Regions from separate parts of the Micromonospora sp. WMMD975 genome, predicted to be linked through region 1. Evidence: predicted binding sites of a transcription regulator. Region 1 holds the regulator's gene; the other holds the start of a gene.
The links. The regulator HrcA, encoded in region 1, represses chaperone genes, less so after heat shock. The targets are predictions, from matches to a motif close to GGTTNGCACNCTCNNNNNGAGNGTGCNAACC.
Positions count from the first base shown of each region.

Region 2: the regulator HrcA is predicted to act here: its motif matches at 6,309-6,339, upstream of groES (co-chaperone GroES).

Region 1 covers NZ_CP120739.1:4,293,282-4,300,925, forward strand. Annotated here, with positions in the region: gene O7613_RS18690 (SDR family oxidoreductase) at 1-312, shown strand, start outside; gene ppk2 (polyphosphate kinase 2) at 364-1,275, shown strand; gene O7613_RS18700 (16S rRNA (uracil(1498)-N(3))-methyltransferase) at 1,277-2,011, opposite strand; gene dnaJ (molecular chaperone DnaJ) at 2,013-3,158, opposite strand; gene hrcA (heat-inducible transcriptional repressor HrcA) at 3,231-4,253, opposite strand; gene O7613_RS18715 (DUF4870 domain-containing protein) at 4,463-5,146, shown strand; gene hemW (radical SAM family heme chaperone HemW) at 5,190-6,413, opposite strand; gene O7613_RS18725 (enoyl-CoA hydratase-related protein) at 6,433-7,209, shown strand; gene O7613_RS18730 (hypothetical protein) at 7,319-7,644, shown strand, end outside.
Region 2 covers NZ_CP120739.1:4,863,556-4,871,199, forward strand. Annotated here, with positions in the region: gene O7613_RS21360 (DUF5319 domain-containing protein) at 1-348, shown strand, start outside; gene O7613_RS21365 (response regulator transcription factor) at 363-1,175, opposite strand; gene O7613_RS21370 (WhiB family transcriptional regulator) at 1,428-1,811, shown strand; gene O7613_RS21375 (sulfite oxidase) at 2,273-4,018, opposite strand; gene groL (chaperonin GroEL) at 4,143-5,789, opposite strand; gene groES (co-chaperone GroES) at 5,860-6,174, opposite strand; gene O7613_RS21390 (methyltransferase domain-containing protein) at 6,432-7,644, shown strand, end outside.

The DNA.
Region 1 (7,644 bases):
GGCGAGCCGGCCAATCCCGCGTACGGGGCCAGCAAGGCGGGGATGAACGCGATGGCCCAGTCGCTGGCGGTGGCCCTGGCCCCGTACCGCATCGGGGTGGCCTGTGTGGCGCCCGGCTTCGTCGAGACCGACATGACGAACGAACACCTCAAGAACGAGCGGGGCGAGGCGGTGCGGGCGCAGTCGCCGTTCCACCGGGTGGCCCGTCCGGAGGAGATCGCCGCGGCGGTGCACTGGTTGGCCAGTCCCGAGGCGGAGTGGGCGTCCGGCACGATCGTCGACCTGAACGGCGCCTCCTACCTGCGGAGCTGACCTGCCCGTCCGGCGCGTCGAACCCCACGTGACGGGGTAGGTACGTGCGGTATGGCCGACACCGAGTTGCTTGACCTCACCGCCGACTATCGGGTGGTAGACGGGCACGACGACGATCCCGTGCTGCTGCGGCCCGACGGCAGCCCGGTCGAGACCTGGCGTGACGACTACCCCTACGAGCAGCGCCTCGACCGGGAGGAGTACGACCACCAGAAGCGTCTGCTCCAGATCGAGTTGCTCAAGCTCCAGGACTGGGTGAAGGAGAGCGGCGAGCGCCTGGTGATCCTCTTCGAGGGGCGGGACGCCGCCGGCAAGGGCGGCACCATCAAGCGTTTCATGGAGCACCTCAACCCGCGGGGCGCGAGCGTGGTCGCGCTGGTCAAGCCGGACGAGCGGGAGGCTGGGCAGTGGTACTTCCAGCGGTGGCTGGCGCACCTGCCGACCGCCGGCGAGATCGTGCTCTTCGACCGGTCCTGGTACAACCGGGCCGGCGTGGAGCGGGTGATGGGCTTCTGTTCCCGCACCGAATACCTGGAGTTCCTGCGGCAGGCCCCGGACCTGGAACGGATGCTGGTCCGGTCCGGCATCCGGCTGGTGAAGTTCTGGTTCTCGGTGTCCCGCAACGAGCAGCGGACCCGGTTCGTGGTCCGCAAGGTCGACCCGGTCCGGCAGTGGAAGCTCTCCCCGATGGACCTGGCGTCGCTCGACCGCTGGGACGAGTACACCGAGGCCAAGGAGGCGATGTTCTTCTGGACCGACACCGCGGACGCGCCGTGGACGGTGGTGAAGAGCAACGACAAGAAGCGGGCCCGGCTGGAGGCGATGCGCCACGTGCTGCACCGGTTCGACTACGACGGCAAGGACGTCGATGTGGTCGGCACGCCCGACCCGCTGATCATCGGCCCGGCGGGGCTGGACCTGGGCCCCGAGGAGCAGCCGGTGCCGATCTTCCCGCGCCCCTGACCTACCAGCGGCCCAGGCGGGCGGCGAGCACGCTGAGCGCGGCCACCCCGGCGGTGGAGGTGCGCAGCACCGACGGGCCGAGGCGGACGGTACGCGCGCCGGCCTCGGCGAACGCGGTCAGCTCGGCCGGGGCGATGCCGCCCTCGGGGCCGACCACGAGCACGATCTCACCCGTCGCCGGCAGCTCGACCGTGCTCAGCCGCTCGTCGGCCTCCTCGTGCAGCACGAAGGCGGCACCGGCGCCGGCGATGCGCCGGGCCACCGTGGCGGTGGACTCGTCCGGGGCGCCGGCCACCACCGGCAGCCACGGGCGGCGGGCCTGCTTGGCGGCCTCCCGGGCGGTGGCCGCCCACTTCTCCCGGGCCCGTACGCCCCGGTCACCGCGCCACTGGACCACCGAACGGGACGCCGCCCAGGGCACGATCTCGTCCACCCCGACCTCGGTCATCGCCTGCACGGCCAGCTCACCCCGGTCGCCCTTGGCGATCCCTTGCGCCACGACCACCCGGGGGACGCTCGCGTCGGCGTACCCCCGGGAGGTGATCCGCGCGTCGAGCGTGCCGCGGCCGACGGCGGTGACGAGCGCGGCGGCGGTGCCGCCCCGGCCGTCGGCGAGCAGCAGCTCCTCGCCGACGCGCAGCCGCTGCACGGTGGCCGCGTGGTGGCCCTCCGGGCCGTCGAGCGTCACCGTGTCGCCGGTGGGCAGCGCCTCGACCAGGAACAGCGGCGCCGACACCTCAGGCGTGCCCGTTGAAGGCGTCGCGCATCCGGGAGAAGAAGCCGCCCTGCTTGGTCAGCTCGGCGACCTCCTCGCCGCGGGTCTTGGCGAAGTCGCGCAGCATCCGCTCCTGGTCGGCGTCGAGCTTGGTCGGGGTGCGCACGTCCAGGTGGACGTAGAGGTCACCCCGGCCGGTGCCGCGCAGGTGCGGCACGCCGCGGGCGCGCAGCCGCAGCGTGCTGCCGGGCTGGGTGCCCGGCTTGACGTCGACGACCTCCTCGCTGTCGAGCGTCTTGATGGTCAGCCGGGTGCCGAGCGCGGCGGCCGTCATCGGCACGGTCACCCGGCAGTGCAGGTCGTCGCCCTTGCGGGAGTAGACGTCGTGGGTCCGCTCGTGGATCTCGACGTAGAGGTCGCCGGCGGTGCCGCCGCCCGGGCCGACCTCGCCCTGCTGGGCCAGCCGGATCCGCATGCCGTCCTCGACCCCGGCGGGGATCTTGACGGTCAGCGAGCGACGGGTCCGCACCCGGCCGTCACCGGCGCAGGTCGGGCAGGGGTGCGGGATCGTGGTGCCGTAGCCCTGGCAGACGGTGCACGGCCGGGCGGAGACCACCTGACCGAGGAACGTCCGCTGCACGGACTGCACCTCGCCGCGACCGCCGCACGCCTCGCAGGTGGCCAGGTGGGTGCCGGCGGCGGTGCCGGCGCCGGAGCAGGTGGTGCAGAGGACCGCGGTGTCGACGGTGATCGGTGCCTCGACGCCGAACGCGGTCTCGTTGAGGTCGAGTTCCAGCCGCAGGATCGCGTCGGCGCCGGGCCGGGTGCGCGGCCGGGGACCCCGGCTGCCGCCCGCCGCGCCGCCGAAGAACGCGTCCATGATGTCCTGGAAGCCGACGAACGGGCCGGCGCCGCCCGGACCGCCCGGACCGCCGGCGCCACCGCCGCCCGGGGCGAGCGGGTCGCCGCCCAGGTCGACGATCTGCCGCTTCCGGTCGTCCGAGAGGACCTCGTACGCGGCGTTGATGTCCTTGAACTTCTCCTGTGCCTCCGGGTCCGGATTGACGTCCGGGTGGTACTGCCGCGCCAGCTTGCGGTAGGCACGCTTGATGTCGTCGTCGGAGGCGTCCCGGCTCACGCCGAGAATGCCGTAGTAGTCCCTGGCCACTGCGTTCGGTGTCCTCATGTTCGTCTCGCGTTCGCCGGTCGTCGGCCGCAGCCGGCCGTCGGCCCTGACTGGTCAGTTCTGGGCCAGCAGTTCGCCCACGTAGCGTGCCACGGCCCTCACCATGGCGATATTGCCGGGGTAGTCCATCCGGGTCGGCCCGAGCACGCCGAGCCCACCGACGATCGTCGCACCCGGGCCGTAGCCGGTGCTGACCACGGAGGCGGCCCGCAGGTTGTCGACCTCGTTCTCGTCGCCGATGAGCACCCGGGTGGTGCTCGGTTCGGTCTCGCCGATCAGCTTGAGCAGCACGACCTCCTCCTCGAGCGCCTCCAGAATGGGGCGCAGCGAGCCCTGGAAGTCGAGCAGGCCACCCCGGGTGAGGTTGGCGGTGCCGGCAAGCGCGATCCGCTCCTCGTGCCGTTCGACGAGCGTCTCCAGCAGCACGGTGGAGAGTGTGGTCATGGCCGGGCGGAGCTGCGGCGGGGACTCCTCGACGAGCGCCTGCACCAGCGGCGGCGTCTCGGCCAGTTGGCTGCCGACGAGCTTCTCGTTGACCAGCCGGCGCAGGTCGGTGACGTCCTCGGCGGGGATCGGGGCGGGCAGCTCGACCAGCCGCTGCTCGACCCGCCCGGTGTCGGCGATCATGACGACCATCAGCCGGGTGGTGGAGATCGGCACCAGCTCCAGGTGGCGCACCTTGGACCGGGCCAGGCTGGGATATTGCACCACGGCGACCTGCCGGGTGAGCTGGGCCAGCAGCCGGACCGTGCGGTGCACGACGTCGTCGAGGTCGACCGCGCCGACCAGGAAGCGCTCGATCGCCCGGCGCTCGGCCGGGCTGAGCGGCTTGACCCGGGAGAGCCGGTCGACGAAGAGGCGGTAGCCGCGGTCGGTGGGCACCCGGCCGGCGCTCGTGTGCGGCTGCCGGATGTAGCCCTCCTCCTCGAGCACCGCCATGTCGTTGCGCACGGTCGCCGGCGAGACGCCGAGCTGGTGCCGTTCGACCAGGGCCTTGCTGCCCACCGGCTCCTGCGTGTGGACGTAGTCCTCGACGATGGCGCGCAGCACGGCGAGCTTGCGGTCGTCGAGACCCATCTCCCCACCTCCTGACGCACCTCGGCCGGACCACGCGCGGCATCCGCCGGGCGGCTGGCACTCGACTGTAGCGAGTGCCAGTCTACGTCGGCAGTCCCACCGACGCGATGATCGCCCGACGGACCTCGGGTGCGGCCTGCCGCACATTCCGCCGCCACGGGCCCGGGCAGCACTGGTGTCGCTTGCCCGTGGGACCTACCGTGACGTGCATGACTGAACCTCCTCGCCCGCCCGGAGCGGGGGACCCCGGCCCCCAGCCCGACCCGACCCCGCCGTCGGCGCCCTACGGCTCGTCGCCGGCCGACGATCCCCCCACCGCACCACTGTCCGGGGCACCGGGCGGGGGCGGCTATCCCCCGCCCGGTGACTATCCGCCCCCGGGCGGCCAACCTCCGGCCGGCGGCTATCCCCCGCCGGGTGGCTATCCGCCGCCCGGGGGTTACCCGCCGCCGGGTGGCTATCCCCCGCCGGGTGGCGGCGCGCCCGGTTACGGCCCGCCCGGCGCCGGTTACCCCGGCGGCGGCGCGTACGGGCCGCCGGCCGGCTACGCCAACAACGACGACAAGACCTGGGCCCTGGTGGCGCACTTCGGTGGCGCGGCCGGGATGCTGATCGGCGGCGGCGTACTGGGCTGGGTCGCGCCGCTGGTGGCCCTGCTGGCACGGGGCAACCAGTCCCCGACCGTCCGGGCGCACGCGGTCGCCGCGCTCAACTTCCAGCTCATCTGGTCGGTCATCGCGCTCGTCGGCTGGATCCTCACCTGCATCCTGATCGGCCTGGTGATCGGCTTCGGCGCCATGATCGTCGGCATCATCTTCGGCATCCTGGCCGGGGTGAAGGCCAACGAGGGCCAGCTCTACCGCTATCCGATGTCGGCCAGCCTGATCAAGTGACCCGCTCCGGCCGGTCCCGCGCGGCGGGACCGGCCGGCTCCGGTCAGGGCAGCAGGTCGCGGACGACCGCGTCGGCGAGCAGCCGGCCCCGCAGGGTGAGCACGGCCCGGCCCTCGGCGTACGCCCCGGCGTCGAGCAACCCGCCGGCCCGGGCCCGCTCCGCGCCCGCCCGACCGGTCTCGTCCAGCACGTCGAGCGGCAGCCCCGAGGCGAGCCGCAGCCGCAGCATCACGTCCTCCATGTGCTGCTCCTCGGCGGTGAGCCGCTCCCGGGCCAGCGCCGGCGACACGCCGTCGGCAAGCCGCGCCGCGTACGCGCTCGGGTGCTTGACGTTCCACCAGCGCACCCCGCCGACGTGGCTGTGCGCCCCCGGGCCCAGGCCCCACCAGTCGGCGCCGGTCCAGTAGAGCAGGTTGTGCCGGCACGCCCCGGCCGCCGAGCGGGCCCAGTTGGACACCTCGTACCAGGAGAAGCCGGCCGCACGCAGCGCCGTCTCCGCCGCCAGGTAACGGTCCGCCGCCACGTCGTCGGAGGGGTACGGCAGCTCGCCGCGACGCATCCGCGCGGCCAGCCGGGTGCCGTCCTCCACGATCAGGGCGTACGCGCTGACGTGGTCCACCCCCGCCTCCACCACCCGGGCCAGCGAGGCGGCGAAGTCGTCCGCCGTCTCCCCCGGCGTGCCGTAGATCAGGTCCAGGTTCACGTGGTCGAACCCGGCGTCGCGCGCCTCCGCCGCGGCGGCGGTGGCCCGGCCCGCGCTGTGCCGCCGGTCGAGCACCGCCAGCACGCCCGGCGCGGCGGACTGCATGCCGAGCGAGATCCGGGTGTAGCCGGCCGCCCGCAGCGTCTTCAGCGACTCCGGGGTGACCGACTCGGGGTTGGCCTCGGTGGTCACCTCGGCGTCGGCGGCCAGCCCCCAGGTGCGGTCGATGCCGTCGAGGATCCGGGCCAGGTCGTCGGCGGGCAGCAGGGTGGGGGTGCCGCCGCCGACGAAGACGGTGTCCACCCGCGGCGGCGGGGCGTCACCAAGCACCCGGCCGGCGAGCGCCAGCTCGGCCAGCACGCTGTCGGCGTACGTCTCCCGGCTCGCCCCGCCGCCCAGCTCGGCGGCGGTGTACGTGTTGAAGTCGCAGTAACCGCACCGGCTGGCGCAGAACGGGACGTGCACGTACACGCCGAAACCGCGGGCGCCGACGGCGCGGCGGGCGGCGGCGGGCAGCGACCCGTCGCGCGGGACGGGTTCGCCTTCTGGAAGGACGCCGGGCATGGCCACTAGTGTGCCCGGCATGACCTCTCCGGACGCTCTCGTGCGGGTCGCCACGGCCCGTGGCGTGACCACGCTCACCCTGGACAGCCCGCACAACCGCAACGCGCTCTCCACCCCGCTGATGACCGAGCTGCTGGCCGGGCTGGCCGCGGCGGTCGCCGACGACGCGGTCCGGGCGGTCGTGCTCGACCACACCGGTCCGGTCTTCTGCTCCGGCGCCGACCTGAAGGAGACCGCCGCGGCGTACGCCAGCGGGACCGTGCCGGCCGGGATGCTCGGCGACGTGCTGGTCGCCGTGCGGGAGTGCCCGAAGCCGGTGCTGGCGAAGGTGGCCGGGGCGGCGCGGGCCGGTGGGCTGGGCCTGATCGCCGCCGCCGACCTGGCGGTCTGCGCCGAGGAGGCCACGTTCGCGTTCACCGAGGTGCGGATCGGGGTGATCCCGGCGGTCATCTCGGCGACCGTGCTGCCCCGGCTGAGCCCCCGGGCCGCCGCCGAGCTCTACCTGACCGGCGACACGTTCGACGGCCGGCGGGCCGCCGAGATCGGCCTGGTCACCGCCGCGGTGCCGGCGGACGGGCTGGACGCCGCCGTCGAGCGCTACCGCGCGTCGCTGGTGCGGGGCGCGCCGGGGGCGCTGGCCGGCGCGAAGGAGCTGCTGCGCCGCCCTTCCGCCACCGACCTGCGGGTGGAGATCGCCGAGTTGTCGGCGCTCTCCACCGGCTATTTCCTCTCCCGCGAGGGCCGCGAGGGCGTGCAGGCACTCCGCGAGAAGCGCCCCGCCGCCTGGGTGGTGTAAGGAGGGGCCCCCGCTTAACGTCTCCGGTATAGGCGGGGCCCCCGCTTAACAGCCACGCCGGGCCGGCGGCGATCTCGACGTACGCTGGGCGGGGCCGGAAGGGCAGGGGGTGCGGGTGCGGACGCGAGTGCCGATCATGGCAGCCGGGGTGGCCGTGTGCGTGCTGGCCCTGCTCGCGGTCTGGTTCGTGACCAAGCAGTTCGGTCATCACCTGCGACTGCCGACGGCCAGCCGGACCTGCACCGTGCAGGCCGACGGCGAGGTGGTGCTCGGCGCGGACCAGATGGCCAACGCGGCCACCATCGCCGCCATCGGCGTGCAGCGTCGGATGCCCGAGCGGGCGGTCGTGGTGGCGCTCGCCACCGCCTACCAGGAGTCACACCTGCGCAACATCGCGCACGGCGACCGGGACTCGCTCGGCCTGTTCCAGCAGCG
Region 2 (7,644 bases), 570 kb from region 1:
CTGCACGATTCCGGCGAGGAGGACGCACTCGACCCGCTGACCGAGGTCGAGCGACAGGACGTGCTCGAGGATCTGGCCGACCTGGAGATCTACCAGGCGCTGCTCCAGCCGATCGGGGTGCGCGGCCTGGTGATCGAGTGTGAGGACTGTCGCGAGCCGCACTACTTCGACTGGGATCTGCTCCGGGGCAACCTGCGGCACCTGCTCAACTCGGGCCGCCCCCGGGTGCACGAGCCGGCCTACGACCCGGATCCCGACCACTACGTGAGTTGGGACTACGCCCGCGGCTACGCGGACGGCGTGCACGACACCCTCACCGAGGGCACCGACGACGCCACCACGGAGTGACGCCCCACCACTGATCAGGCCACCAGGCCGGCCCGGAAGCCGGCGGCCACGGCGTGCGCCCGGTCGCGTGCGCCGAGCTTGCGGAACAGCCGCCGGGCGTGCGTCTTGACCGTGTCCTCGGAGACGAACAGCTCCCGCCCGATCTCCGCGTTGCTCTTGCCCTCCGCCATGCCGAGCAGCACCTGAAGCTCGCGTTCGGTGAGCCCGACCGCGCCGCGCGGTGACCGCGCCGGGCGCTGGCCGGGACCCGGCTGGGGCGTCTCCGCCCCGTCCGGGGCCGGGTCGTTGGCGTCCTCGCCGCGCTGCACCGGCACCATCGTGGGCAGGCCCGCGGCATCCGTCGGCGTCCCCGGCCAGCCCGGCCCACCGGGGGTACGCCCCAGCGCCGTCGCCCGGACCGGCCCGCCCACCGCCGCCGCGTCCCGGGCGGTGTCGGCCACCCGGTTCCGGTGGGCCCGGCCGGGGGCGGAGAGCAGCAGCAGGGCCTTCGCCACCGCGCTGGTCAGGTCGTGGTCCGCGTTCTGGATCAGACCGCGCGCACCGGCGCTGATGGTGGCCGCCGCCGACTCCGACTCCTCGACGCCGAGCAGCAGCACCGCGGCCTGCGGGGCGCGGGCCAGCACCCGACGCACGAAGCCGGCGCTGTCCGGCCGGGTCAGGGCGGTGTCGGCGAGCACCACGTCCACCGGGCGCTCGGCCAGCCGCAGCATCACCTCGGGATCGGACACTGCCGTCCGGACGACGCCGGACAGCCCGAGCCGCGCCGCCGCCGAGGTCAGATGCTGGGCCGCCAATGGTGTCCGAACGCACACGAGAACGCTACGCACAGTGGGCTCCTCTCCGACTCAGAGCAGACCACGTGCGGCTCCGGTCGGGAGGGGGTTCCGGGCAATCATCCGAACTTTTCCGGCATATGGGTCATATGACACCGGTTGTCCGAGCTTTTCGATCACACATGTGTGAGCCGGGGACGGCTCGGGTACCGAGACGTTCATCCGGAACCGGCATCCCGCGCGGACCGCCGCCCGGTAGCTGGCCACGAACATTCTCCGCGGTGCCGCGCGGGAGGAGGGGTGCTGATGTCGAACGTACGTAGGCTGCCTGGACCCATCGTCGACCTGTGGGACTGGCAGCGGCTCGGCGCGTGCCGGGGCCGCGACAGCGCCCAGTTCTTCCACCCGGACGGCGAGCGCGGCTCGTCCCGGCTGCGCCGCGAGTCCGGCGCGAAGTCGGTCTGCCGCGCCTGCCCGGTGCGCGCCGAGTGCGCCGCGCATGCCCTCGCCGTCCGCGAGCCGTACGGCGTCTGGGGCGGATTCAGCGAGTCCGAGCGGCTGCGGCTGCTCGCCCTCGGTTGGGAGGACCTGGCCGACCGCCGGCAGTCCCAGGTGGACGTCGCCCGGCTCGAGGCCCGCCTCGGCCGGTCGCACAAGACCGCCGTGCCGGACCAGCGCAAGGTCGCCTGAATCAAGGTCGCCTGACGCAGGGTTGCCCGAACCGCCACACCTCCGCCGCCGTGTCCCCGCATTTCCGGGACACGGCGGCGTTTCTTCGCCCGAGCCGCCATCCGGGCCAGGCGTCTGCGCCGCCTTCCACCCGCCACCCCCGGCCGATCCGCGGAGACCACGGTGAGCACCCGCCCGACCCGGTAGCCCGAGACCCGGCCTGCCCCGCGCCAGGGAGTACCCGTCCGGCGCCTACAAACTTGATGACGCAGGTGACTCAGGCAGCGGACCCGGAGGTGTTCCGCAGCACGACGCCGCCGGCCAGCCGAAGCCGAACCATTGACGCCATCAACTTGCCAGGCAGTTGCGAACGACGGCCGGGCCAGCCCGCGCGGTGACGTCCGGGCCGGCCAGTTGGCTGGGCGGGACGCCGTGACGCCCGGCTGGCCGGCCCACGGGCCGGCGGCGGCGACCGGGACGGGTCAGGGCACGGTCACCTTGACGGTGTGCCAGCCGGTCGCGCCGTCCGGGGCCACCGGGCTGCGGCGCTCCGGCTGCGTCTCGCCGGCCGCGTCGGTGGCCCGTACCGCGAGGGTGTGCTCGCCCGGCGTCGCGTCCCAGCGCCACGACCACTGGACCCAGGTGTCCGACGACACCGCCGGGGCCAGCGTCGCCTCGCGCCAGGGGCCGTCGTCGACCCGTACCTCCACCCGGCGGATGCCCCGGTGCTGCGCCCACGCCACGCCCGCGACCGTCACCGGGCCGGCGGCGGGTCGGCTGCGCGCTCGCGGCGTGTCGATCCGGGACTGCGTCTTCACCGGGCCCTGCGCGGACCAGCCACGCGGCACCCAGTACGCGTCGAAGTCGGCGAAGCTGGTCAGCTCCAGTTCCGTCACCCACTTGCACGCGGAGACGTACCCGTAGAGGCCGGGCACCACCATCCGCACCGGGAAGCCGTGTTCGATCGGCAGTGGCTCGCCGTTCATCCCCACCGCGAGCAGCGCGTCCCGCCCGTCGCGCAGCACCGACGTGGGGGTGCCGCAGGTCCAGCCGTCGACCGCGCGCCCGACCACCTGGTCCGCGCCGTCCTCCGGGTCGGCCTCGTCCAGCAGTTCCTTGAGCGGTACGCCGAGCCAGCGGGCGTTGCCGATGAGGTCGCCACCCACCTCGTTGGAGACGCAGGCAAGCGTCACGTAGCGCTCGACCATCGGCCGGGCGAGCAGGTCGTCGAAGCTCAGCTCGATCGGGTTGCGGACCCGGCCGTGGATGCGCAGCCGCCAGGTGACCGGGTCCACCTGCGGCACCACGAGCGCGGTGTCGATCCGGTAGAACTCCCGGTTGGGCGTGACGTAGGGGGCGAGCCGGGGCAGGGACAGGTCCGCGCCGGCCGGCACCGGTGGGGCCGGTGTCGCCGGGGCGGGGAGCGTCACCGCCTCCCGCGCCGCCGAGACCCCCCGCCGGCCGGCCAGCCAGTGACCGCCGAGCCCGGCCACCACGGCCGCGCCGCTGACCAGGCCGGCGCCGCGCAGGAACCGGCGCCGCGACTCCGCGTCCCGACCCTCCAGCGGCTCCCAGCCACCCGGCGTCTCCTCCTCGCGTGCGAGCGCGGCCACCGCCGGAGGCGGCGGCGGCCGGTGCCGCGACGCGGGTCCGGGGACCGCCGGAGGCGGCGTGGGTCCGGGCGACGGCGTCCGTTCCGGGACCGCCGGAAGCGACGTGGGGCCGGGCCGGGACGCCGACGCGGGTCCGGTGGCGCCGCCGGAGAACGTCGCCGGGGCGGCCGGGTCGCGGTCCGGCCGCAGCGGGCCGGCCACGAACGCCCAGAGCGTGAGCCCGCCGAGGGCGGCGCCGACGAGCGAGGGCAGCGCGTCGAACGCGTTCGCGCCGGCCCGGGTCAGCGCGGCGGCCACCCCGAGCACGGCGAACGCGCCGATGCCGGCCAGGCCGACCGCCAGCCGCCGGGCCGCCGCCAGGCCGAGCAGCGCCGCGAAGCCGGCGAGCAGCAGCGCGGTCCCGACCAGCAGCGCGATCTTGTCGTACGTGCCGAAGAGGTCGATGGCGAACTGCTTGAGCGGCTCGGGCACCAGGTCGACCACGAGACCGCCGACGGCGATCAGCGGGGCGGACCGGGGACCGGTCAGGACGGCCACCGGCTCGGCGACACCGAGTGCCACCACGGCGGCGACGACACCGGCCAGGGCCGCGGAACGGCGGGAGATCGTGCTCACGCGGCCCAGTCTGGTCGACAGGTCGGGTCCGCTGCCAATTCCGTCAGCGTTCCGTAAGCGAATACGCCTCAGGGCACACCGCCGGCTCGGCGGTGTGCCCTGAGGTCGGGCTGTGTTCCTCGGGTCAGAAGCCCGGGCCGTGCTGGTGGCCGTGGCCGTGCGAGTGGCCGTGCCCACCGGCGGCGGCCGGCTCCGGCTCGGCCGGCTTCTCCACGATGAGGCTCTCCGTGGTGAGCAGCAGGCCGGCGATCGAGGCGGCGTTGGTGACCGCGTTGCGGGTCACCTTCACCGGGTCGAGGATGCCGGCCTTGGCCAGGTCGACGTATTCGCCGACGGCGGCGTCGAGGCCGGTGCCCCACTCCTGGCCGGCGACCTTCTGCACCACCACGTAGCCGTCGTGGCCGGCGTTCTGGGCGATCCAGCGCAGCGGCTCGACGAGCGCCTTGCGCACGATCGAGACGCCGACCTTCTCGTCACCGGTGAAGCCCAGGTCGTCGTCGAGCACCGGCAGGATCTGGGCCAGGGCGGCACCGCCACCCGGGACCGTACCCTCCTCCACCGCGGCCTTGGTCGCGGCGATGGCGTCCTCGATGCGGTGCTTGCGCTCCTTCATCTCGACCTCGGTGGCCGCGCCGACCTTGATCACCGCGATGCCGCCGGAGAGCTTCGCCAGCCGCTCGGCCAGCTTCTCCCGGTCCCACTCGGAGTCCGAGGCCTCGATCTCCTTGCGGATCTGGGCGACCCGGTCGGCGACCTCGGCGGACTGGCCGCCACCGTCGACGACGGTGGTGTTCTCCTTGTCGACCACGACGCGGCGGGCGGTGCCGAGCACCTCCAGGCCGACCTGGTCGAGCTTGTAGCCCAGCTCCGGGGCGACCAGCTCGGCGCCGGTCAGGATCGCCATGTCCTGGAGCATCGCCTTGCGCCGGTCGCCGAAGCCGGGGGCCTTCACCGCGCAGACCTTGACGGTCTTGCGGATGGCGTTGACCACGAGCGTGGACAGCGCCTGGCCCTCGACGTCCTCGGCGATGATGAGCAGCGGCTTGCTGTTCTGGAGGACCTTCTCCAGCAGCGGCAGCAGCTCCTCGATCGCCGAGATCTTCTGCGTCGTGATCAGGATGTACGGGTCCTCCAGGACCGACTCCTGACCCTCCGCGTCGGTGACGAAGTTCGGCGAGATGAAGCCCTTGTCGAACTGGAGCCCCTCGGTCACCTCCAGCTCGGTGGTGAGCGCGGAACCCTCCTCGACGGTGATCACACCGTCGCGGCCGACCCGCTCCATCGCCTCGGCGATCAGCTCGCCGATGGTGGCGTCCTGCGCGGAGACGGTCGCCACGTGCGCGATCGACTCCTTGCTGGCGACCTCGACGGCCCTGCCGAGCAACGCCTCGGAGACCTTCGTGGCCGCCGCGTCGATGCCCCGCTTCAGGGCGGTCGGGTTGGTGCCGGCGGCCACGTTGCGCAGGCCCTCGCGCACCATGGCCTGGGCCAGCACGGTCGCGGTGGTGGTCCCGTCGCCGGCGACGTCGTTCGTCTTCGTCGCCACCTCCTTGACCAGCTGCGCGCCGAGGTTCTCGTACGGGTTGGTGAGCTCGATCTCCTTGGCGATGGTCACACCGTCGTTGGTGATCGTGGGCACACCGAACTTCTTGTCCAGGACGACGTTGCGCCCGCGGGGGCCGAGGGTGACCTTGACCGCGTCCGCGAGGGCGTTGACACCGTGCTCGAGCAGGTGCCGGGCGTCATCCGAGAAGCTCAGGATCTTTGCCATCAGTATCCCTTCGAAGCATCGTTGCCCCGGCCCGGCGAGCCGGACCGGGGCAACGACACTGATCGGTTGCTTACTTCTCGATGACCGCGAGGACGTCGCGGGCGGAGAGCACCAGGTACTCCTCGCCGGCGTACTTGACCTCGGTGCCGCCGTACTTCGAGTAGAGAACGGTGTCGCCGACCTTCACGTCGACCGGCACGCGGTTGCCCTTGTCGTCGATCCGGCCCGGGCCGACAGCGAGGACGGTGCCCTCCTGCGGCTTCTCCTTGGCGGTGTCGGGGATCACGATGCCCGAGGCGGTGGTGGTCTCGGCCTCGTTCGCCTGCACCACGATGCGGTCCTCGAGCGGCTTGATCGCAACCTTGGTCGCGGTAGTCACGGGCATACCCTCCTGGGGTACTTGGTGTCGTTACCGGTCGGCACGCCGACCAGCGTCAATCTGCCACATGCCACCGGGCGGGGCCGTCGTCGCGGGTGCCGGTCCGCCTGGCGTTCAACCCCCGGACACCAGGGCCCGGGCGTTGGCACCCTCAGGGTGAGAGTGCTAATCGCAGGTTATTCCTCGGCTAGCACTCCGTCAAGGAGAGTGCCAGCGCGTCGTCCGCCGTGTCGCTCCGCGAGGCGGGTCGGGACAATGGGCGGGTGGATCTCGACCAGCTCGCCGCCCTGCGTACCCCCGAGGGGTCGGCCGCGCTCGACGCGGCGGCGCGGGTGGCCGGCGGCGACCCGCTGACGGCGGCGGGTGCGCTCCGGTCGGCCGGGGTGCCGGCCGGGCTCGCGGCGGCGGCGCTGACCCAGGCGGAGCTGCGTCGCCGCGCCGTCGGCAAGTTCGGGTCGGCGGCGGCCCGGATGTTCCTCACCCGGGCCGGGCTGGAACAGGCCACCCGGCGGGTGGTCGCCGACCGGCGGGCCGCCCGGCTGCGCGCCGTGGGGGTGACCACGCTGGCCGATCTGGGTTGCGGCCTGGGCGCGGACGCGCTCGCCGCCGCCCGCGCCGGCATCCGGGTGTACGGGGTGGAGGCCGACCCGGTGACCGCCGCGATGGCCGCCGCGAACGCCGAGGCCGCCGGGCTGGCGGAGCTGTTCACGGTGGAGTGCGGCGACGCCACGGCGTTCGACGTGACCGGGGTGGAGGCGGTCTTCTGCGACCCGGCCCGGCGGCGGGCCGGCACCGGCCGGCGGATCTTCGACCCGAACGCCTACTCGCCGCCCTGGGACTTCGTCACCGGGCTGGCCGCGCGGGTGCCGCACACCGTGGTGAAGGTGGCCCCCGGCCTGGACCACGCGCTGATCCCGGCCGGCGCCGAGGCGGAGTGGGTAAGCGTGGACGGCGACCTCGTCGAGGCGGCCCTCTGGTGCGGCGCGCTGGCCGAGGTCCCCCGCCGCGCCACCCTGCTGCACGAGAAGGAAGGGCCCCCACTTAACGCCTCCGGTAGAGGAGGGGCCCCTTCTTATCACCTCACCGGCACCGGTGGAGAGGAGGCGACGGTGGGGCCCGTGCGGCGGTTCCTGTACGACCCGGACCCGGCCGTGGTCCGCGCGCACCTGGTCGCGGAGCTGGCCGCCGACCTCGACGCCACCCTCGCCGACCCGTCGATCGCCTACCTCTACGCGGACGCGGCGCGGCCCACCCCGTTCGCCCGCTGCCTGGAGATCACCGACGTGCTGCCGTTCTCGCTGAAGCGGCTGCGCGCCCTGCTGCGGGAGCGCCGGGTCGGCCGGGTGGAGATCCGCAAACGCGGGTCGGCGCTGGAGCCGGAGAGGCTGCGCCGCGACCTGCGCCTGGCCGGCGACGCGGCGGCCAGCCTGGTGCTGACCCGGGTGGCCGGCGCGCCCACCACGCTGATCTGCCGGC